DNA from 3 places in the Rossellomorea sp. NPDC071047 genome. Region 2 is predicted to be linked to each of the others. Evidence: riboswitches for the same ligand, from Rfam matches in the RefSeq annotation. Region 2 holds a riboswitch; each other region holds the start of a gene.
What was found. Region 2 has a riboswitch for S-adenosylmethionine ahead of ACQKFO_RS22010 (Na+/H+ antiporter NhaC family protein). Riboswitches for the same ligand answer to the same signal wherever they lie in the genome.

Region 1 (8,198 bases), on a different contig from region 2:
CCCATGCGGCAATTGATGCCCACAACATCCGCCCCCAATAATTCTAATTGTTGAAGAGCGTCTTTTATCTCCATTCCATTTTGAAGAACTCCTGTTTCATGGAGTGAAACTTGAGCAATGACAGGAATGTCTGCTTCACGTTTACTAATGTTTAATACAGTGGTCAATTCTTCGAAATCATAATAGGTTTCTAGCAGAATGCCATCCACCCCTTCTAACAATAAACAGTATAGCTGTTCCCGAAAGCTTCTTTTGATTTCTTCCAACGATACATTTTGTTTAATGCCCCTGATTCCCCCGATGGTGCCAAGGATATAAGTGTCGACACCTGCTGCTTTTCTTGCCAGTCGCACTGCAGCTGTATTTATTTCCTTAACCGAATCCTCCAATCCGTATCTGGAAAGCTTTTGATAATTAGCTCCATACGTATTGGTCTGAATGATGTCTGCTCCTGCATCAATATACTCTTTATGGACTTTCAACACTTCATTTGGGTGAGAAAGATTCAGTTCTTCAAAGCATCTGTCGACTCCATATGAATACAGCAACGTTCCGATGGCTCCATCTGCAATTAAAATTCTCTCTTTCAGAGCTTCCAGCAACGGCTTCATGACATTCCCTCCTTTTTTATAAATTTATCACGTTGTTTCGATTGATCTTTTGTATACTATCTAAACCTTTTTGAAGATCGATAATTAATTCATCCACGTTTTCAAGTCCTACTGATAATCGTAATAAACCATCTGTAATACCCCTTCTTTCCCGTTCAGCTTTTGGCATGGAAGCATGTGACATCCTTGAAGGATAGGATAGAATTGATTCAACAGCTCCTAAACTTACGGCAAATACAGGAATGTTTACATTTTGAATGAGTTGCTTTACTTCCTCTGCCCCTTTTAACCGGAAGGAAAGAACCGCTCCAGGACCCTCTGCTTGTCGAACTTGAATTTCACGACCGGGATGATAGCTTAATCCCGGGTAATACACTTCTTCTACTTCCTTTCTATGTTCTAAGAATGCCGCAATCTTATATGCCGATTCTGATGATTCCTTCAAACGTACATGCAGTGTTTTCAGTCCTCTTAAGAGCAGCCAGCAATCCTGAACACCGAGTACAGCTCCGAACGAATTCTGCAAGAAAGCAAGTTTCCCGGCAATCTCTTCATTTCCCGTTACCGCAAGCCCTGCCAATACATCGCTATGTCCGGCAAGAAACTTCGTGGCACTGTGTAGAACAACATCCACTCCTAGACTGATCGGTCTTTGCAGCAAGGGAGTCATGAATGTATTATCAAGAAACGTTAAACATCCATTCGCCTTGGCAAGCTTAACGACTCCTTCAATATCGGTGATATTCAGAAGCGGATTGGATGGTGTCTCCATATAAATCACTTTCGTATTGTGCTTGATTGAACAAGCTACTTCATGTAGATCCTTCATGTTCACAAATGAATATTCAATTCCAAACTTAGTGAGGACCTCTGTAATCATTCTGTATGTCCCACCGTACACTTCTTCTGATACGAGAACATGATCTCCACTCGACAATAATAAGAAGCTTGTTGAGATTGCCGCCATTCCAGATGAAAAGGCAAAACCTCTTACTCCTCCTTCCAATTCCGCGATCGTTTCTTCAACGGTTTCTCTTGTCGGATTTCCTGAACGGCTGTAGTCATACGTTCCATATTGATCAAAATCCTGTTGATGAAAGGTTGTAGCATGATGAAGCGGTGTAGAGACCGCTCCTGTTTCTTTATCAAATCCATGAGAATGAATGAGTGACGTCTGAAGTGAAAACGGTTTTTTACTCATACGTAAGCACCTCTTTCTCCAATTGTTGAAAAACATTCTCCAGGTCTTCAATAAGGTCAGCAATAAATTCAATGCCTACAGAGAACCGCAGGAGTCTGTTGCAGATACCCAACCTATTTCGTTCTTCTTCTGGAATGTCTGCATGTGTTTGAGTAGCCGGATAGGTGATAAAGCTTTCGACCCCTCCTAAACTTTCAGCAAACGTAATAATTTTTAAGTGTTGGAGAAAGGGAGCAACCCATTCTTCCCTTGCGATACGAAAGGAAAGCATGCCGCCTTTTCCCGGATATAAAACGTCTGTTACACAGTCATGCGAATCAAGATACTCCGCTAATTTTCTTGCGTTTTTTTCGTGCTGAGCCATTCTGAGACTAAGGGTTTTCATTCCTCTTAATAAGAGCCAACAATCAAAAGGGGCGAGAACCGCGCCGATTGAATTTTGAATGGTGAATATTCTTTCCCCCAACTCCTCTGTGTTTACAATCACAACACCTGCCAGCACGTCATTATGTCCCCCTAAGTATTTCGTGGCGCTATGAATAACAATGTCCGCTCCTTCAGTAAGTGGCTTCTGCAGAATAGGTGTGTAGAAGGTATTATCGACAATTAGAAGCAATCCGTTATGCTTAGCGAGTCCAGCAACCTCTGAAATACTTGCTTCATTCATTAATGGATTGGTTGGCGTTTCAACGAAGATTGCCTTTGTTCTTTTAGAAATTTGTTCTTCTATGGAGCCGGTATCACTTGTATCGACGAAATGAAATTTGATACTATATTGTGCTTCATACTGCGCGAATAAACGGTAGCTCCCTCCGTATAAGTCTTTCGAAACAATCAATTCATCCCCGCTTGAAAATAAGCTAAGGATTGCCTGAATCGCTGCCATCCCCGAGCTGAAGGCAAACCCTCTGTGTCCTTCCTCCAATTGAGTGAGGGTATCTTCTAGGGTGGCACGGGTTGGATTTCCTGTTCTTGTGTAATCATAGCCTGTCGATTGCCCAATCCCTTTATGTTCATAGGCAGTCGATAAATGAATGGGCAGGCTTACGGCACCCGTTGCAGGATCTTTCCGATTTCCTGCCTGGACAAGTATTGTGTCAATGTGTTTTTTCAACATTCTTCTCTCCTTTTCTATCCTGATTACGAAAAGGGAAAAAACAAAAAAACCTTCTTAATGAAAATAAGAAGGTTTTGTGCGTTCGTTCTCCCTCTTATCGTCCAAGTTGACATCAACTTGCTGGAATTAGCACCATACCAAAACTCGCGGCTGGTTGCTGAGGTGTCTTCGGGCCAGTCCCTCTACCTCTCTTGATAAGAAACTATATGATTTTGTGAAAAATAACTTTCCCATAACTTATAACAAAGAAGAAAAAATGTCAATGAGAATTATGAATTATCTGAAAAACAAAATGATCTTTGCCCTTCACCACCCTGTTCTATTTCAATGATAAATACCTATTTTCCTTTTAATCTCTTTCATGAATGGGATTGTTTTTTCCCGTGCTTTTTTTGCTCCATTTTGTAAGATCCCATCCAGCATATGGGGACTCGCCATCAGTTCTTCATATTTCGACCTTGGTTCTTCGATAAAAGAATTCATTACTTGGAATAGCTCTTTTTTCGCATCTCCCCAGCCTATTCCTTCTTGAAATCTCCCTCTCATTTCTTTAACTTGATCGGAGGTTGCAAATTCTTTATATAATGCAAAAATGACGGAGCTGTCAGGATCCTTGGGCTCTTCAGGGGGTGAAGAATCTGTTTTGATTTTATTGATTAATTTTTGAAGCTTTTTTGGTTCTTCAAATAATGGAATGGTGTTGTTATAACTTTTACTCATTTTACGTCCGTCCAGTCCCGGGAGAACTGCCGATTCTTCTTGGATGACATATTCAGGGATGACAAATATTTCTCCATATTGTTTGTTAAAGCTTTCAGCTATGTCTCGTGCAATTTCAACATGCTGTATCTGATCTTTACCAACAGGGACCACCTCGGTTTGAAAAAGGAGGATATCAGCTGCCATTAGTATTGGATAAGTGAATAATCCCATGTTGACTCCAGCATCAACATCTTTGCCGGTTTCTGTATTTTCTTCGACCAATGATTTATATGCGTGAGCGCGGTTCATTAATCCTTTCGGTGCAAAACAAGACAGGATCCAACTCAATTCAAAGATTTCAGGTACATCGGATTGACGATAAAAGATCGCTCGATCAGGATTCAAACCTAATGCTAACCAAGCTGCTGCCACTCCATAAGATAGTTCTTTCATTTCATGCTTATCATGTATCTTCGTTAAACCATGATAATCCGCCACAAAATATGCTGCGTTGTAGGATTTGTTCTCTGCCAATTTTAATGCCGGTTTGATTGCACCAATATAATTCCCCAAATGAATATAGCCAGTTGGTTTAATCCCCGTCAGAATTTGTTTTTCCATAAAAATTCCCCCCGCTTAAAATAATAAAAATCAACACAAAAAGGGCTTCTCGTCCTCTAAAAAAGGACGGGAAACCCGTGGTGCCACCTTCATTCGCTTACACTTCAGTAAACGCACTCATCTGTACAGAAGTCGCCTTCGATACATCGTCTCTTTTATCGGTGAGACCTTCCGCCATTACCTACTTAATTTCAGCCTGGATGCTCAAAAGCCCATTCAACGATTTCACCATACTGATTCTCACCAGCCATCAGCTCTCTGAAATGTTTCGTTCGTCTACTCTTCTTCCTCATCGCATTTAACTATTTAAAGTGTTTCCATTATTTTAATGTATCGGGAAATAATGGTCAAGAGGGCGTAAACACATTTTAGAGTTCTTTGGTAGAAAGGGGAAGGAAAAGCTTTATCCCTCTCTTATTGAAAGGAAGAAATTTCATATCCGCGATCAGATGACTGGCATATCCGATTACACATGCTTCAAATACCCCATCTATCATTAAAGATGACTCTAAATAATGAGCAATCATGCCATAATATACGATTCCAAGTACAGAATGAGTATAACTTCGATGTGAAACGAATGAGGCTATGAAAATATAGATACCTAACAACCATAACCATGTTTCATTAAACTGCCAACCGCATGCTGTCACACCGATGCCTGTAATCATCAGCATTCTTCTCTGGGTAATGAAACTTGAGAGAATCATCATTCCAGCACCATATCCTATACCAAGCCATCGTTCTTTCCCAATTCCTTCAAGATAGCTGTATACCATCATTAAAAAACCAATGATTTGTGCCACTGCTCTGATCATTTTTGGTGAAAAAGTAACCTTGTTACTAAGCTGTCCGTCAATATCCATATCAGGCATGAGTCCGGATACCCCGCCTATTGCCACAAGTGCGGCCGTTATGTCAGGACCAGATCCAAATGAGTTGGCCACAATAAATCCTGTTGCTGCTCCAATTGCCATATGTGCTGTGCCGTTCAAGTGTGTCCTCCTACTCTCTTATCACATTATGTATGTACTAGATTACTATAATAGCCTTAATTATCCATATTGACCATGGGAAGTACGAATTAATTTCTAAAGATGAGCCGATATGCGCTCAATAATTTCAAGAAGGTAGGATCTTTTATGTGGAACAAAGTGATGGTAACTCACCCTCTGCTTAATGAAGTCCTTTTCCCCTGTTTCATTAGTAAGAAATCCTTCTACGGCGATTTCCTCTTTCGTTTGTTGAACGAGCGCTTTAAAGTCTTGAAGAGTCGAACGGAAAATACCGGACACTTCTTCTGACTGAAGTTGAAATTCGTCATATGCAACCGGCTTGGAATACAGGAATACGTGAGTTAGTTCCCGATCAATCATATCCCGTTGAATTAACTCCCCTTTTACGATTCCTAATGATTGAAGTTCATCTATCGTAAGATGAAGTCCAAGCTCTTCATGAACTTCTCTCACACCGTCTTCAATCTTCTCCTGTGACAAGATATGTCCAGCGGCCGTAATATCAAGCAAGCGGGGGAAATCCTTTTTCTTATCACTTCTCAGCTGGAAATAAATATTGGTCTCTCCACTACATTCATCAAAATGCGCAAGCCAGCAATGAAAGGTTTCATGCCAATATCCCTTTTTATGTACCTCGGAACGACTGGCTACTCCAAGTCTGTTACCATATTCATCGAAGACTGCTAGTTTTTCATCCTCCATCCCGATCCCTCCTTTATTTCATTACCTCTAAATACTCTTTAACCTCCAATAGATCTCCAATCACAATATCCGCTTCACTTAATTCCTTTTCCTGAGAAAAATCAAACGCACAACCTATCGAAAGAAAGTGATTTGCCTCTGCTCCTTTAAAATCAGACAATCTATCTCCAATCACAACCCCATGTGTCAGATTATGATCCTCTTTGATTTTTCGAATCAACTCCCCTTTGTCATCTGAATGTATTTCCTGAATGCTGTAGCAGTCCAAAATCCATTGATCCAGATGAAAGGACTCGATGATCGCCTTTAAATAATGAGGATATCCGTTGCTTGCCACAAAAATCGGAAAGCCCCTCCCTGATAAATAAGCTAATATTTCCTCCGTATGTGGGTAGAGAGCACCATTTCCTTTCTGTATATTATCAATCAGTTTTTCATGAAATATATCATTCACTTTCCCATGTATATGTAAGGGATGACGAGGTAAAAGTGTTTTCCACACAACAGAAAGAGGGACACCCATAATTTCTCTGTATATTTCAAGAGGTGTATCCCCTCTCCACATTCCTTCATCTCTAAGTCGTTGAAACGTATCATGAAGTGATGCTTCAAGAATACTGATCGTTTGAAATAACGTTCCATCCATGTCAAAAATCATTGCAGCTTTCATCTATATTCTCCTTTATTTCCCTTCGTACATTTATATGTTCGACAATTTATGCTTAAGTCACAATGTTGCTTACATCAAATAAACCTTCTCTTATCATACCAAATTCACTGCCGAAAGAAAGCAGCTAAGTTTAGATGAACAATTTCTTACTATGTATAGCTGTCCATTAGTGACCACCAATCTTTATTAACAAAAAAACACACAAGAACGCTTCTCCCGTGTGTTTAATCCTTATATCTTAAAACAGTGTATAGACGTTGCTTTCTTTAAGATGCATTGGGAAGATAAAAGAGGACCGTCAACATCATGCCGATAACAGAAAAGATCACGATACTAACTGCTACAGACTTGTGAGACTTTGAAATATGTTTCTTCTTTAACACGTTAAAAAACTTAAAAGCCAATAACGAAAGAATAAACAAAGATATAAACAAGAGCTCGCTCATGGACAATCCCTTTCTTCAGTAAGGTGTATTCTTTATAAGATATGAAATCACTTTACCATATTTTCTTAATCAATAAAAATTTTTATTCCTAGAAATAATAATATACCCAATCAGGAGTTTTACGGAGCGCTTTTTCCCAGGCAGGGAGTTCATTAAAAGCCTTCATGTTCAATTTTTTACTATCATTAATATCTTTATGGATGAGTGATTCTAGCTCGGCTGCAACTTTTGCGTCGCGAATGATGCAGTTGCTTTCATCATTTAAGTAGAAGCTCCTTGGATCCCAATTGGCTGTACCTATATCAGCCCATTGATGATCAATGACCAGTACTTTACCGTGGAAAAATCCTTTTTCATATAAATAAAAATCCACTCCGCTCTCTAACAAAGTTTTCTCTATTCTGTAACTTGGAGGCTTCGTGAACCATGCATCTGTATCGTCCGGAATGAGGATCTTCACTTTCACCCCACGCTTCACTGCTTTCTTTAAAGCTGATATAAGGTCCTCATTTGGTAAAAAATATGGCGTTGTAATTGTGACACTCTCTTTCGAACTGTTAATCCAGTTTACTGTCTTATCAACAATACTGTCTCCTGTTGAGAACAAGAACTGAACGCTGCTTCCCTCATTTTCATTTGATGTACGAGTAGTGTGTATGCTCTCCATACTTTCTGCCCCATCCTCGATCCAGTCCCTTTTAAACTGCTGAGCCACCTCAACCCCTGCCTCACCCTCCAACCGTATATGATAGTCCCTCCAATACCCAAGCTTCGGGTCTTTCCCTAAATATTCATCACCCATATTAAAGCCTCCAATATAGGCAATTCTTTGATCAATGGAAACGAGCCTGCGATGATTCCGATGATGAAGGGAATAGAAAATATTCTTCACGGATAAAGGCCTGCTTTTAACAACCTTCACTCCTCCTTCTTCCAACCTGCTTATACTTTCCTTCTTAATATCTGAACCAAGGAAGTCTACAGACAAACGAACATCTACCCCCTGTTTAGCCTTTTCAATCAGCAAGTCAAAAAACTCGTTGGAAATCTGGTCGTCCCTGATAATGAAAAAATGAATCCAAACTAGCTCATCGGCTATTTTAATATCCGCA
Region 2 (8,198 bases):
TTCCTTTGGGACAACCTTCAATGCGGTTCAAAGTAACACCATCGCAACAGCTTTCAGTAATTCATTCGGAATAAATACGTTTGTTATCGGAATTGTGTTAGCAGGTTTGACTGCACTCATCATCTTCGGCGGCGTTAAACGCATAGCCACTTTTTCTTCCATCATTGTTCCGATCATGGCAGTCTTTTATATTGTTTTAGCTTTATTTGTAGTCATTACGAATATTACGGAAATGCCGGGAGTCATCGCACTTATTTTCAAAAGTGCCTTTGGATTCGAGCAAGTGGTTGGTGGCGGAATTGGTGCCGCGATTATGAATGGTGTAAAACGTGGACTATTCTCCAATGAAGCGGGTATGGGTAGTGCGCCGAATGCTGCCGCTACAGCATCTGTTTCTCATCCGGTCAAACAAGGTTTCATTCAGGCACTTGGTGTCTTCTTTGATACGCTGCTCGTTTGTTCTGCAACCGCGTTTATCATCTTAACTTCAGATGCGTACGGTTCCGGACTGACAGGTATCGAGCTATCTCAAGCAGCCATGTCTGAGCACTTTAACTCATGGGCAGGTATTTTCTTAGCGATTGCCATTTTCACTTTTGCCTTTAGCTCCATCATTGGAAGCTATTATTATGGAGAAGCGAATCTTCCATTCATTAACAATAGCAAGACTGGACTTCTGATTTATCGTTTCATTGCTTTAGGAATGGTGATTTTTGGTTCTGTTGCAAGTCTTGATATTGTTTGGAGCTTAGCAGACTTCTCAATGGCATTAATGGCTCTTACCAACTTAGTTGCCATCGGTATTTTAGCACCAATTGCTTTTAAAGCCTTGGACAACTATATGAGTCAGCGTCGACAAGGATTGGACCCGATCTTCTATGCAGATGATATTCCAGGTTTAAAGGGTGTCGAAAGCTGGCCAACACGTGGACGCGAGATGAGTAAAAAAGCTGTGAATGAATAAAGAATCCTACCGAACAGAGCAGGCTGACAGTCTGCTCTGTTTTTCTTTGTCATTTTTTTCTATTCCATTCTCAGGTATACTACTTATAGAAAGCTAGTTAAAGGAGCCTTACATACTATGAGTATCCTATCTACTCTTTTAGGGGTTTTATATGTTCTTAACTTAGTTCTCGCTGGCGTCATCATTTTCCTGGAGCGAAAAGATGCCGGTGCGACCTGGGCATGGCTTATGGTTCTGTTTTTCATTCCCCTTCTTGGCTTTATTCTTTATTTAATCTTCGGTCAGAACTTAAGCAGAAAGCGCTTATTCGACTGGGAAGATATGAAGAAAATCGGCATTGAAGATTTGATTCAAAAGCAGATCCACTCCCTGAAAGAACATCGATTCCCTTTTAAAAATGAAACGTCCTCCCGCTATCAGGACCTTATTTATATGCACCTCATGAATAATGAAGCTCTTTTGACCCAGGATAACGAAGTACAAATGTTCACCCATGGGGAGGACAAATTCGAGTCCTTATTGGAAGATTTGGAAGCAGCACAGGATCATATTCATATCCAGTACTATATCTTTAAGAAGGATCAATTAGGCAAGCGTATCTTAAAAAAGCTCACTGAGAAAGCAAAGCAAGGCGTAAAAGTCAGGGTTCTGTATGATGAAATGGGCTCCCGGCGGACAAGAAGAAGCTTCTTTAAGGAACTTCTTGCAGCCGGCGGGGAAGTGGCCGTGTTTTTCCCTTCGAAAGTTCCCTTCATCAACCTCCGCCTAAACTATCGTAACCACCGAAAGCTTGTGATTATTGACGGGAAAGTTGGTTATGTCGGCGGATTTAATATTGGAGATGAATACCTGGGCTTGAATCCTAAGTTCGGTTATTGGCGTGATACCCACCTGCGGATCGTAGGGAGCTCAACACTTGCCATGCAAACCCGGTTTATTCTGGATTGGAATCAAGCCAGCCGCTCGAAGAAGATCGCTTACGATTTACGATATTTCCCACAGCCTTCCTTTACTGGTCATGCCGGAGTACAGATTGTGACATGTGGGCCAGACTCAGAATGGGAGCAAATTAAAAACGGTTATATTAAAATGATTTCATCTGCCAAACGATCCATCTATATTCAAACTCCTTATTTCATACCTGATGTCAGTCTGCTGGATTCGTTGAGAATTGCTGCTCTTACAGGAGTCGATGTCCGGATTATGATTCCGAACAAACCGGACCATTTATTTGTGTATTGGGCGACCTATTCATACATTGGTGAGTTACTGAAGGCAGGAGTGAAAATTTATATTTATGATAACGGCTTTATTCATGCCAAAACCATTGTAGTGGATGAAACCATTTCTTCAGTTGGAACGGCAAATATTGATGTAAGAAGCTTTCGCCTCAACTTTGAGGTAAATGCCTTTTTGTATGATCAAACCATCTCTGAAAATCTGAGTGCTGTGTTCAGGAAAGATATTGAGAAGAGTAGAGAATTAACCATGGAAGAGTATAATAAAAGACCTGTGAAGATCAAAGTGAAAGAATCAATTTCAAGGCTCCTGTCCCCTATCTTATAGAAGAGATATCTAAGACGTTGCCATGAGTGCCTTGAAGAAGGCATAATAGAAGATATAATGCGTAATTGGTAGAGAGGGATGAAATCATGAGTGTACATAAAGACATTACGAAGCATTCAAGTAATCAAAATCAACTTGTACAACAATTTATGAAATTGGATGAGCGTAGAGAAAGAGCCATCGATGAAGCCGTTCAGCTTTGTTTGAATGATCAGCCGTTTACAACGGATGCCATTAATCATGTGACAAATGAAATCAATATCCTTGCCCGTCAAGGTGTCGTTCCACAGAGAAAGCTTGTCACAATTGAAATGGTGAAGGAATATGCAGCTAAATTAAAATAATCAGATGGTAGTTGAAACACTTCTTTTTCGAGTGTCAGACTACACATAAAAGACCTTGAGACGTCTAATCCATCTTCATGGCAGGCGTTTTCAAGGTCTTTTTCTTTGTATGTTGGAATTTATGCTTTTAATGCGCTATTCCACCCATCATATACAAATACAGGTTGTGTACCAATTTCTGCCCGTTCTATGACGACATAGTTTTTATGTGACACAACGGTTTGATCGTCGGGTAAATCCAGCTTCTTCGCAACATCCCTGTCCATTTTAACAATGACCGTATTTTCTCTTAGGGTAGTAACCACGCCATTGATTACATGTTTCTTTCTTTTGAATTGAACGGTATCTCCAAGGTTAGCATTATCTTTTGAGTACACGAATGTATTTTCCATTTTAATATCCCCTTTTTAATAAAATGTAATATGTTTCTAATCTAGGTTATAAAATTGAAAGAATTTTCTAATAATATTATTCTAACTGGTATTTATATAATTTTCAATGAATACTTATCCTTCTTCTACCACAATTTTTGTATATCAAAACCTTTTAAGAAAACTTTTTGTTTGCTTATTCTTTCTCCCTCATTATATCTATTGGCTACTAATATAGGAAAATTATTCCTTTTTACATTTTTTTACAAGACTCTGTCAATTCGTGTGTGCTGGATAGCCGAACGGGGTCTCGGCACGGAGCTTAATAAATGGCTCTTTTCACAAAGATTGTTGTTTTCTAGCATAAAATCTGCCAGGGCTCTGTCAAGCAGGTTTATGCTGGATGGTGAGGGGAACTGCTCCGCTTTCCGCGGACGTTCGGCCGAGCCTCCTCAGCTTCGCTTCCGGGGTCTCGGCACGACCGTACTTCCGCAGGAGTCTGCGCAGTTCCCCTCACCATCTTTAACAGTTTTTTCATGACAGAGCTTCAAGGTGTGCAAGAAAACAAAATAAATAGAAAAAAATAATTCTTCTTCCTTAAAAGGAAATTCAAAGTTTACTTACATTTAATAAGATTGTTTGCTAAAAAGCTTGTTTAAATGGTTTTCGATTTAGGATTCATGCTTAGAAAGTTGATTGGAGCGGAAGGAGGCTCGACTCCTGCGGGAATAGCTGGACAGGTGAGACCCCGGAGGCGCAGCCGAGGAGGCTCACCGCCAGCCCCGCGGAAAGCGAGCATCCTGGAGCGGAAATCAACTATTACTTTCTCCTCTACAATAGCAACAAACTATACGAAAAGAGACCAATAAAAAAACGCCTGAAGAGTCTGTTCTCTTCAGGCGTTTTGATGTATTAATAAGCGAGTGCATTTTTCTTTTCTTCTTTCATGAGGACGAAGCAAAGGAAAATGCCTAAAAGGGATAGTACAGCGAAGAATAAGTATACCGTGTAAATGGAGTACGTTTCATAGATAAAACCGCCAACAAAGGTACTGAACCAGTTCCCCAGTCCGTTTCCGATTGCTGAATACACCGTAACGGCCGTTGCTGTAATGTGGGAAGGCGTGATTTCTTTAATGTACCGTAATCCGGCTGGAATAAACAGGCCAATGGCAAGACCTTGCATGACAGCCGATGAATAGACAAGCCATAGACTAGGTTCAGTAAAGTAAAAGAGCCAGCGGAGCATGGAAGCAGCACCTGCCAAGGCAGCGACGGTTAACAAACCGAATTTATCAATCCATCCACCGGCGATCCTCATAAAGGGGACCTCCGATAACACTGCAATCAGGAACGCAAGACCAATCCCTGCATACGTTCCACCTGAGTCTTCAACAAATAATCCAAAATACACATTGTTTGCCAGATTCGGGCCGAACACTAAGAATGTGACCGCTAAAAAGATAAGGAACTTTTTCATCGTGAATAATTCCTTCATCCCTGCCTTTAAATCAAGCTTGGCTGCCGCCCTCTCTTTCGGAAAACGGAACGAAAGGAATCCGGATAGGACTAAACAAATAAAGAAAGAGTAAAAAATGATGGTAGGCCCGATGAATCCTTCTGAAAGTCTTCCCATCATAAAGACTGCGATACCAAAGCCCAAAGAGCCGAACAGGCGGATATTTCCATAGTTATACCGGACTTTACTTGTATACTTCAAGCTTATACTATCGGATACAGGAATGATCGCACTTTGGAAGATTGCAACTAGAATGGCCACGATAAGCAGGCCATAGTAAAAGTCCATGAACAAGTAACCGAGTGCAAAGATCCCTGCTACTAAAGAGGTTAAACCAAGAACCAAGGTGGGACGATTGGTCGTGTCACTCACCATTCCCCATATAGGCTGGAAGAAAATCATCATAATGGGGCCTACAGACATGATCGTTCCAATCTGATAACCATTTAAGCCCACACTTTCGCTCAAATACACACTGAGTAAGGGATATAAACTACCAACACCGAAGAACGTCAATAAATAAAATCCTTGTAAGGTAAAAATTTGATTTCGTACAGTTCTTTCCACTACCGTATCCCCCAAGATGTTTTTTGTCTTCCTTATAGTAGACCTTGAACGGTCAATTGTCTATGAGTTTATACCTTATTATGGATAAAATCATACTTTTGTTGTTGGTAAGGAAGGAAATAGACTGATGTCCATGCTACAGAAAAAATTCCCGTTTGACTTTTTCCAGTAAACCCTTTAAAGTATGGAAGTATATTTAAATCAACTAAATACGATATTCTTCTTATCCAGAGAGACGGAGGGACTGGCCCTGCGATGTCTCGGCAGCGGACTCATATTGAGTGCTGTGCCACATCCAGCAAGCGAAATGCTTGAAAGATAAGAGGAGTGTTTCGTTCTTTTGAAACCTCTTCTTATTTTGGAAGAGGTTTTTTGTATGTTAGTAAATTGGACGTCAAAGGAGTGTTAGGAATGAATCAAGAAAGAGGAAATTTATTGGCGTTACTGCCTTTGATCATATTTGTTTCACTGTTCCTTGGAGCAGGCATCATTTCGGGAGACTTTTATGCGTTTCCTGTACTAGTATCGATCATCATTGCATCTGTGGTAGGTCTTGTGATGAACCGAAAAGAGACATTAACGGCTAAGATTGAGCGTTTCGCTAAAGGAGCCGGTCACCCTGATATCATGATCATGGTCTTTATCTTCCTGTTAGCAGGAGCATTTTCCGGAGTGGCTGAAAAGATGGGGGCCGTTGATTCAACCGTAAACTTCGCCCTATCCGTGCTCCCTGGTAACTTGATCATCGTTGGATTATTTATTATTGCTGCTTTCATATCATTATCAATGGGTACGTCCATGGGAACGATCGCAGCACTTGCGCCAATCGGTGTCGGGATTAGTTCAGGTACAGATATTTCCATGCCCCTTGCGATGGCGACAGTTATTGGAGGAGCGATGTTCGGAGATAACTTATCATTCATTTCAGATACGACCATTGCAGCTGTTCGTACTCAGAAAACGGAAATGAAAGATAAATTTAAAGTGAACTTCTTCATTGTATTACCTGCTGCAATCGTGACAATGGTGATTCTCCTTGTTCTTACTATGGGGAATCAATCAACTGTCGGAGTGGAAAGCTTTAATTGGATTAAAATTCTCCCTTACCTTGGAGTTATCATCGGTGCTCTTGCAGGTTTAAATGTATTTGTCGTTTTGTTAGGCGGAATTGTTTTAGCTGGAATCATTGGATTCATAGATGGAAGCTTTACTCCAGCCAGTTATTTCGGCAGTGTGGCCGATGGAATGACAGGGATGGCAGAGATCGTGATTCTATCCGTACTGATTGGCGGAGTTGTCGAACTCATCCGTTATAACGGCGGTATTCAGGCTTTACTATATCATGCTACACGCAAAATCAAGTCTCCTCAGGGAGCACAGCTTGCTACTGCAGGATTAGTGAGTTCTACTAACCTTTGCACAGCAAACAACACGATTTCAATCATTATTGCCGGTCCACTTGCCAAATCGATTAGTGAAAACTATGGAGTCGATGCCCGTAAATCAGCCAGTATCCTTGATATTTTCTCTTGTTCGATTCAAGGGCTGATCCCTTACGGAGCACAGGCCCTGTTAGTGGCTGAAGTCGCGGGCATTTCACCGGTCAGCATTATCCCATATGCCTTCTACCCTATCTTGATTGCTGTTTGCGGTTTGATTGCCATTCGATTCGCACTACCGAAATTCACACGTAAATCAGCACCGGAAGCAAACTCGGTTCGATCTTAGTAAATGATAGTAGAGAGACAAATCCTTTGGGGTTTGTCTTTTTTTTGAGCTAAGAAAAAGCAGATTCCGTTTCCGGTAATCTGCTCACTTTTTATAACAAATCATTTACATGATAAAGCTTACCACTTTCGATTTCGCTTTCTGTTACGAGTTTAACCAGTGCATTAGCGACCGTATCCGTTTCACGAAGCATCCCTTCCTCTTTGTAGCGCTGAAAGGATTCTACATCGGCAAAGGCTTCTTTAGAGGAGGAACGGATTTCTCCCTGCATATCCGTATCCATGACACCCGGGCTGAAGGCAATCACTTGATGGCGGCTATGCTTTTTAGAAAGCTCCAGGCTTACGGTTTCCGTCAGCATGTTCACGCCGGCTTTGGTTGCGCAGTACGTACTCCATCCGTGAACAGGACGACTTCCTGCTCCTGAGCTGATATTGATCATGATCATCTTCGATTCGGAACCCCTGGCTGCTTTTAGCATCTCATTGGTGGAGATCATTGGAGATAGTAAATTCACATGCACACTCGTTTCAAGGGCTTGAGTTTCTACTTCACCAGACGGATTGATTGGTGTCACCACACCGGCATTTTGGACAACATAGACTCTGTCCGGTTGATAACCAAATACTTTTGCTCCCACTTCCCGGAAGACCGCTTCTGTTTCTCCTGATTGTGCAAGATCGCATGGAAAGAATTCATACGATACATCCTTTTCCCCGGCAAGTTTTTGCAGTCTTTCATTATCCGATCTGGAAACATTGATCAAACCTATGCCTCTTTTGATAAATAGCTTGGCGATCGACTCGCCCAAGCCTCTTGTTGCTCCCGTCACAATTGCATAATCCATATCGACTCATCTCCTTCTTACCTTCTGATTATAAGGGAGAGTCTTCTTTTAACAAAAAAATAAGCATTGGTTTAACAGAAGATTTACAAAGTAGCGGTTTCCAAATTAAGGGAAAGAGCACGCCATCAAGGCATGCTCTCATCAATCAAATGATATTCAGGTATTAAATCTGACAGTGGTACAATGGATGCTTTTTTCTCATAAAGAGGAAGAAACTCTTCAAGCATGGTGGCAATCTTGATTCCTGTGACCCCGACATGACCAATGGCAATGGTGGAAGTGCCACTGTCTAA
Region 3 (8,198 bases), on a different contig from region 2:
CCCCATGCTTCAAAAACGGGCATGCTGCATTCCGGAGAAGTCATTGAGGCGGTAAGTGAACGAATCCATCATTATGGCTGGAAGAATCTTGTGGTGGATCCAGTCATGATCGCAAAAGGCGGAGCCAAACTTTTACAAAATGAAGCCATTCAGGCATTAAAGGAACAATTAATACCACTATCTGCTGTCATTACTCCTAATTTACCTGAAGCAGAAGTCATCACCGGAATAAAGATTGAAACACTGGACGATCGAAAAGATGCCTCTAAGATGCTGATTGAAATGGGTACCAAATCAGTCGTCATAAAAGGAGGACATGCCGATGGCGAGCAGGTGATCGATCTCTTCTATGATGGAACTACGTTCGAGGAAATGGTCTCTCCGAGAATCGAGACGTTTCATACTCATGGTACAGGATGCACCTTCTCGGCTGCGATTACTGCTCAATTGGCGAAAGGGATGGACATCAAGGAAGCGGTCAAGACGGCTAAAGCGTTTATCCGGGCAGCGATTGAAAACCCGCTCGGTATTGGGAATGGTCATGGTCCGACGAATCATTGGGCTTACAATAAGAAGGCATTTGGTGAAAGTGAATGATGGATAAACGAGAACAATTAGTGGATTTTCTTACTCTTTATTTTATTATGGGAAGTACAAATTGTTTGAAAGATCCTGCCTATGTGTTAGAACAGGCAATAGAAGGAGGCATAACCCTTTTTCAATTCCGGGAAAAAGGAGTGGGTGCCTTAGAAGGACAGGAAAAGATGAAACTCGCTGAAAAACTGCAGAAGATTTGTAAGGATGCAGAGATCCCTTTTATTGTAAATGACGATGTGGAATTGGCTTTAGCCATTGAGGCTGATGGGGTTCACATCGGTCAGGAAGACGAAAGGGCAAGTATGGTACGGGAAAAAATTGGTCATAAATGGCTTGGGGTTTCCACTCATACACTTGCCGAAGCTCAGCAGGCGATTGCCGATGGGGCGGATTACTTAGGACTTGGTCCCATCTATCCCACCCTTTCAAAAGACGACACAGTCAAAATTCACGGCTTGGACATCATCAAAAGCTTTCGAATAAACGATATTCCTACACCGATTGTGGGGATTGGAGGCATCAGTTCAATGAATGCCAAAGAAGTCATTGATGCTGGTGCGGATGGGATCTCGGTGATTTCAGCCATATCAGGTGCCAAAAACATCAGAGAAGCGGCGAGAGAGCTGAAGAGAGCCGTTTCGTGAACACTCATTAAAATATGAAAACCGGCCTGGCCAACAATACGTTAATGGAATTAGCGTACTGGGGGTCAGGCCTTATTTGACAATCAATATTTTTCCATTTAAAATATGAATAGATTCATAAATGAACTCGTTCACTTTTTGGGAGGAACAACAATATGGCAGGGTTACGAGAAGATAAAAAACGGCAAACACAGCAGAGCATTATGGAAGCGGCAAAACATATTTTTTCTGAGAAGGGATACCAACAGGCTTCGATGGTTGAAATTGCAAAGGATGCAGGGGTAGGAACCGGAACCATTTATAATTATTTTCCTTCTAAGGGATCACTGCTGCTCCGCATTTTCACAGAAGAAGCGGAGGGGATGAAGGGGGCACTCGATGATCCATACGAGGATGAAGGTGATTTAGTAGAAAGTGTGATTGGAGCCATGCACGGGTTTGCGGAGTTTTTTCAGCACTATCCGAAAGCGTTTTGGCGTGAGCTGTTTCACGTGATGACGGAGGAAGTGGAGGAAAGTATTCGGCTGAGGCAGGGGTTATTTGGCATCGATGAAGAGATGATGAAATGGATCATGTTTATGATTGAAAGCCATTCTGGTTGTTTTCTCGTCAAGGTTGACCCACAGGAAGCGGCATATGCCATCTATAGTGCAGCCATGTCGGATACGATGTTTTACATGTATAACGAATCCATGAGTCACGAAGAGTACAAGGAACAGCTATCGAGGCATATACGATTTTTATTTGAAGGGAAAATAAGATCGGGAAAGAAGGAATGAAGATGAGCATCTTGAGTATCAATGGGGTTCATAAAACCTATCAAAGCGGTCAAACGACCTTTCAAGCACTGACGGATATTCACATACTAGTGGAACAGGGGGAAATTGTCGTCATTCTAGGTCCTTCCGGTTCGGGGAAATCCACCTTGTTGAATGCCATTGGCGGCATTGATGGGATTGATTCCGGGAGTATCAAGATCAATGAGAAGGATATCACCCAATTGAATGATCGTCATCTCGTGGATTATAGAAGGGAAGACGTTGGTTTTGTCTTTCAAATGTATAATCTGATCCCTAATTTAACGGTCTATGAAAATATCGAATTGACGGCGAATATCAGTCGGGAGGCATTGTCTATTCAAGAGGTGATTGATGCCGTGGGATTGTCGGGGATGGAGGATCGCTTTCCGCGGGAATTAAGCGGCGGACAGCAGCAGCGTGTATCGATTGCACGTGCGGTCGTTAAAGCTCCGAAACTATTATTATGTGACGAACCGACAGGAGCTTTGGATTCCGGTACATCGAAAGAAATTTTGCAGCTGATTGAGAAAGTGAATAAAGAGTTTAACACAACAGTCCTCATCATTACACATAATCAGGCGATTAAAAGCATGGCGAAGCGGGTCATCACACTTAAGGATGGAAAAATCGAATCCGACTTTGTCAATGAATATCAGACCTCTGCTGAAGGGGTTGAGTGGTGATGCCTCTTCGAAAAAAACTCTTTCGGACCATTATGGAAAAAAAGGCGCAGTTTTTCTCTGCGTGGTTTCTGATTGTGATCAGCTCCATTGTGTTTTACTCGTTTACCGCGGCTGGAGCGAATCTCATTGATAATTTACAGATGTTTTTTAAGGAGAATAAGGTTGAAGATGCTCAATTCATTACACAAGAGCCTTTGAAAGATATCAAAGGGATTGAAAAACAAAATGGGGCAGATATTGAGGAGAGGTATGTAGCGGATGTTCCATACAGTAAAGATACGACACTCAGGATGTTGGATGCCGCCACTGACGATGTTAATCTCCATTCTGTCGTTAAAGGTAAAAACCTGTCCTCGGAGCGGGATATTTTAGTAGATAAAGGTTTTGGCAACGCACATGATATTTCGATTGGAAACGAGGTTGAACTGGGAGGGGAAACGTTCCGAGTTGCAGGATACATGGCGATTCCTGATTATATCTATCCATTAAAAGAGGAAGCGGGCTTTCTGAAAAATCCTGATGCATTCGGGGTCGCAGTCGTGAAACAATCTGTTTTGGAAAAGTGGAAAGATCATCAGGTATACTATAGCGTCCGCCTTTCAGATGCCTCCCCCGAAGAACTGAAGAAGCAAATCAATCAAACGAATCAGATCATTAAATGGACAGATAAAAAAGATAATAATCGCATTTCCTTCATTAAAGGGGATATTGCCGGTGTCAAGAAGATGGGGCAACTTCTTCCGGTAGGCATTTTGTTCATTAGTATGGTGATCATTCTCATATTATTGTGGCGCTTAATGAAAAAGGAATATGTACAGATCGGCACATTGTATGCCCTTGGCTACAGGAAAAAAGAAATTATCCGTCACTATCTCTCCTATGCCGGGATTCTTGCCGTCTCAGGAAGTGTTGTGGGTACGATCCTTGGGTGGGTATGCTTGCATCCATTGCTCTCAACTTTCGCGGCTTATTATAATCTGCCTGTATTGGAAGTGAAACCACATGTGGGTTATTTGCTTACGAGTTTATTGTTACCACTTGTTCTGTTCATCCCGTTAACCTATTATTTGGTTCAACGCGTCTTGAAGATCCCACCCGTAAGTTTAATAAAAGGTGGGGAACGCAAGGTGAAAGTAAGCAAGCTGGAGAGGTTATTTAAACTTAAGGAGCTGCCGTTCCACCGGAAGTTCGTGATCCGGGAAATCATGCGCAACCTTCCAAGAGCGCTCTTTTTGATCATCGGTGTGATGTTTGCCTCGTTATTATTGTTGTTCGGCTTCGTCACCAAGAATTCGATGGAGTACCTGGTGACCGATAATTTTCAACAAGTGTACGACTATGAGTATAGCTATCTATTCAAAGCTCCACAGACTGACCATCCTGAATCGGGACAGATCGGAGCTGTGGCCCCATTTACCACAGATAAGGAGAGTTTGTCGATTACAGGCCTGAAACCGGATAATACAGCCATTCGATTAGAGGACTCCAGCGGTGAAAAGCTCAAGTTCAATTCAGTCATCATGAATAAGTCCCTCTCGGATAAATTAGGGATTCAAGAAGGTGATTCGATTCATGTGACAAATGAACTGACGGATAAATCCTTTACCCTCACCATTGATCACATCGCAGTATCGTATCTCGGAAGTATGATCTATATGCCTCTGGAGGAATTCAACCAATTAAATGACTATCCTTCAGGAAGTTATACAGAGATTTATTCAAACAAAGAACTCACGCTACCGAAAGAAAAGATCGTGTCGATATCCAAATCATCCGATACGATTGACGGATTCAAGGAAATGATCAAGCCGTTGAACTATGGAGTAGCAGCGATTGCCTTTGTTGCTGCCATCATTGCTGTCATCATCATCTATATACTGATTTCATTATTAATTGAAGAAAATTCATTCAAAATCTCACTCATGAAAGTCATCGGTTATCGGGAGAAATCAATCATGAGCATGATGATAGGTTACAATATTTGGTTTATCATCCTTGGGTATGTGATAGGCATTCCCGTGACGCTCCTGTCGATTTCAGCCTTTATGAATTCGATCACCTCAGAGATGAATGTGACGATTCCCGTAAAGCTGGACTGGATGAGTGTCCTCATCAGTTTTATCATCATCATCACATCGTATTATGTATCCCTATGGCTGAACCATCGAAAGTTGAAAGGGATTTCCATGAAAGAAGCGATTAACCGGAGTACGGAATAGAAACTGTGGGTTGACGTTAAACTGATAAAAGGGTACGAGGCATTAAGAAAGCCACGTACCCTTTTATCGTTATCATTCTAGTCCCTGACAAACAGGACAATAGTACAGCCTTCTTGAAGCTGCCACCGCCTTCTCGATTTCACTTCCACAGATGAAGCAGGATCCACTTTCCCGGTTAAAGACCCAGTGACGATAGCGGGAACGCTTCACTCCTTGTCCTTTCAGTTTCTGTGCTAGGTCGAGATCATTGGTGATCCCACCAGTCTCATACGATTGTCTCACTAAATCCTTGATGCTATGTGCAGCTTTCTTCAATTGCTTCTCTGTGCAGTCAACTGGCCTGAGGGAAGGGTGTATACCAGCAACAAACATGATTTCAGATCGCAAATAATTTCCGATACCTGCTACGAAACCTTGATCCAGCAATAGAATCGACCATTTGCGGTTTCGGAATCGTTTATCCTTCATCCGTTCCATCAGCTCATCTACGGATACCTCTTCGCTTAAAAGATCGGGGCCGACTTTTGAGACGAATGGGTGCCCGGGCACTTCTTCGTCACGAAGAACCTCGATATCAGATGCGCTATAGAGAAGTGCCGATTTATTCTCATTATGTAAGGCCAACCGGAGCTGACGGTTTGTTTTCGGGTAGTTATATGTGTTTCTGAAATACCATTTCCCGTAAAGCTGATTGTGGGAGTAGATGGTGTACCCATTGTCAAAGCGGATGAGCATGGCTTTTCCTTTCGTATCGACCCTCGTCACGATTGACCCCTTTAGCAGATCCCCGTAGTCTTCTAAATGAGGGAAGGCAAAATAAATATCTTCGACGGTTTTATTTTTTAGAGCACGTTCAACGGAATCTGCGGCTCGTCTGATTTCCGGACCTTCTGGCATGGCAGTTTCTCCTTTTTTAGTATAGTTGTTCCCTTTTTTCTTCCCAAAGTAACATTCGGATAGGCTGGGCTACTCATCTATTTCATGGTCTTGACATTATTCCAATATATTGATAGAGTTTTAAAAAATCTACATATTTCTTATCCAGAGAGGTGGAGGGACTGGCCCTTTGAAGCCTCAGCAACAGGTCTGTGAAGATACTGTGCTAATTCCAGCGGGTGACTCAAACCCTGATAGATAGGAGCAATCTTTTATTTGTCGGTGACGCACTCGTTCAGGGTGCGTTTTTTGTTTGTCTACCCATTCCACAATATATTTAGAAGGAAGGGTGTTTTTGATGGAAAACGCAGGACAGAGTTTTAAAAGAGCGATGAAGACACGTCATTTAGTGATGCTGTCACTTGGAGGGGTGATCGGAACCGGGCTTTTCTTGAGTTCGGGGTATACGATTCATCAGGCAGGACCATTTGGGACGATCCTTGCTTATTTGGTTGGGGCGCTGGTGGTGTATCTTGTGATGCTTTGTTTAGGTGAACTTTCTGTCCATATGCCGGAAACAGGATCCTTTCATAGTTATGCTGCAAAGTTCATTGGACCTGGGACCGGGTACACTGTTGGCTGGTTGTATTGGCTGACATGGACAGTGGCATTGGGGTCGGAGTTTACGGCGGCTGGTTTGATGATGCAGCGTTGGTTTCCTTCGATTAGTGTATCGATCTGGAGCGCGGTCTTTGCTGCGTTGATTTTTGTGCTTAATACGTTGTCTGTGCGTTTTTTTGCTGAATCTGAATTTTGGTTTTCTTTAGTAAAAGTGATTGCGATCGTTGCGTTTATTGTGATCGGGGCAGGTGCGATCGTCGGGTTCATCTCTCTCAGTCATTCAGAGCCCGCTCCGTTTTTCTCGAATATCACAAATTCAGGGTTGTTTCCGAATGGGGCATTTGCCATCTTGATGACAATGCTTGCTGTCAATTTTGCCTTTTCAGGAACAGAATTGATCGGGGTTGCGGCGGGAGAAACAGAGAATCCATCCAAATCGATTCCTAAAGCCATCCGCACCACGCTTGTGAGATTGATCATCTTTTATGTAGGGACGATTGTCGTATTATCCGCTTTATTACCGAGCCAGTCAGCCGGTGTATTGGAAAGTCCTTTCGTAGCGGTGCTTGGTCGGATTGGAATCCCGTATGCCGCCGATATCATGAATTTTGTGATCATAACGGCCATTTTATCAGCGGCAAACTCCGGTCTGTATGCTTCCTCCAGAATGCTGTGGTCGCTCTCAGATAAGCAAATGATCTCACCGGTTTTTGCCAAATTGACTGATCGGGGAGTCCCTCTCAATGCGATAGTTTGCAGCATGCTGGGAGGGGGGCTGGCATTGCTTTCAAGCATCATTGCACCGGGGACGGTCTACATCGCATTGGTGTCGATCTCTGGCCTTGCGGTAGTAATCGTGTGGATGAGCATTAGTGCTGCCCAATTTCTATTTCGAAGACAGTACATAAGGGAGGGAAACGACGTGAAAGACTTGACTTATCGGACGCCGCTCTACCCACTCGTTCCCATTGCGGCATTTCTGCTTTGTCTAGCTTCTTGTATCGGCATTGCCTTTGATACCACTCAGAGGATAGCCCTTTATTGCGGGATCCCATTTATAGCCCTTTGCTATGGAAGCTATTATCTAACACAATACATAAAGAAAAGAGGAAGAGGTAATGTCGAATCAACTGAAGCTAAATCCCATTGATGCTATTTTACAAATACATTCCCAACTGATTATAGATGGAGCATTAGCCACAGAGCTGGAATCCCATGGCTTTGATTTAAACGATCCCCTTTGGTCTGCCAGTATACTCCTTGAAAAACCGGAAGCGATTGAGAAGGTTCATGCTGATTATTTCCGTGCAGGAGCCGATTGTGCGATTACAGCCAGCTACCAGGCGACGGTGGATGGTTTTCGAAAGCGAGGTATAGAGAAACCTGAAGCTCTGGAATTAATCAAGAAAACGGTTACTCTCGCCAAACAGGCCCGAGATGACTTCTGGAAGGAAGAGAAGGGAAATTCGAATCGGCCGAAGCCAATCGTTGCAGGTTCTGTAGGACCTTACGGGGCATACCTTGCTGACGGTTCTGAATACGTGGGGAACTATGGAGTAAGCGATAAACAGTTAGCAGATTTCCATTTTCCGAGAATCCAGGCATTAGTGGAGGCGGGAGCTGATTTGTTGGCATTCGAAACCATCCCGTCCTTGCAGGAAGCAAAGGTACTAGCTTCACTTCTGAAAGAATTTCCCGATACCTGGGCCTGGCTGTCTTTTTCATTAAAGGATGGAGAGACGATAAGTGATGGAACGG

Region 1: it holds a riboswitch for S-adenosylmethionine, as region 2 does, so the genes downstream of both, ACQKFO_RS05845 (methionine biosynthesis PLP-dependent protein) here and ACQKFO_RS22010 (Na+/H+ antiporter NhaC family protein) in region 2, are expected to answer to the same signal.
Region 3: it holds a riboswitch for S-adenosylmethionine, as region 2 does, so the genes downstream of both, mmuP (S-methylmethionine permease) here and ACQKFO_RS22010 (Na+/H+ antiporter NhaC family protein) in region 2, are expected to answer to the same signal.

The regions. Positions count from the first base shown of each region.
Region 1 is NZ_JBNNJT010000001.1:1,113,979-1,122,176, forward strand. It holds gene ACQKFO_RS05835 (bifunctional homocysteine S-methyltransferase/methylenetetrahydrofolate reductase) at 1-611, opposite strand, end outside; gene metC (cystathionine beta-lyase) at 628-1,812, opposite strand; gene ACQKFO_RS05845 (methionine biosynthesis PLP-dependent protein) at 1,805-2,929, opposite strand; SAM riboswitch class I at 3,021-3,130, opposite strand; gene ACQKFO_RS05850 (tryptophan--tRNA ligase) at 3,254-4,252, opposite strand; T-box leader at 4,312-4,554, opposite strand; gene ACQKFO_RS05855 (metal-dependent hydrolase) at 4,621-5,247, opposite strand; gene ACQKFO_RS05860 (NUDIX hydrolase) at 5,344-5,970, opposite strand; gene ACQKFO_RS05865 (HAD hydrolase-like protein) at 5,984-6,640, opposite strand; gene cls (cardiolipin synthase) at 7,175-8,198, opposite strand, start outside.
Region 2 is NZ_JBNNJT010000009.1:21,431-29,628, reverse strand. It holds gene ACQKFO_RS22035 (alanine/glycine:cation symporter family protein) at 1-964, shown strand, start outside; gene cls (cardiolipin synthase) at 1,082-2,530, shown strand; gene ACQKFO_RS22025 (YpbS family protein) at 2,617-2,874, shown strand; gene ACQKFO_RS22020 (DUF2187 family protein) at 2,994-3,266, opposite strand; gene ACQKFO_RS22015 (MFS transporter) at 4,158-5,330, opposite strand; SAM riboswitch class I at 5,551-5,655, shown strand; gene ACQKFO_RS22010 (Na+/H+ antiporter NhaC family protein) at 5,742-7,058, shown strand; gene ACQKFO_RS22005 ((S)-benzoin forming benzil reductase) at 7,150-7,905, opposite strand; gene ACQKFO_RS22000 (divergent polysaccharide deacetylase family protein) at 8,031-8,198, opposite strand, start outside.
Region 3 is NZ_JBNNJT010000002.1:601,503-609,700, forward strand. It holds gene thiD (bifunctional hydroxymethylpyrimidine kinase/phosphomethylpyrimidine kinase) at 1-597, shown strand, start outside; gene thiE (thiamine phosphate synthase) at 594-1,241, shown strand; gene ACQKFO_RS10945 (TetR/AcrR family transcriptional regulator) at 1,397-2,020, shown strand; gene ACQKFO_RS10950 (ABC transporter ATP-binding protein) at 2,023-2,724, shown strand; gene ACQKFO_RS10955 (FtsX-like permease family protein) at 2,724-4,943, shown strand; gene nei (endonuclease VIII) at 5,016-5,840, opposite strand; SAM riboswitch class I at 5,978-6,084, shown strand; gene mmuP (S-methylmethionine permease) at 6,178-7,590, shown strand; gene mmuM (homocysteine S-methyltransferase) at 7,559-8,198, shown strand, end outside.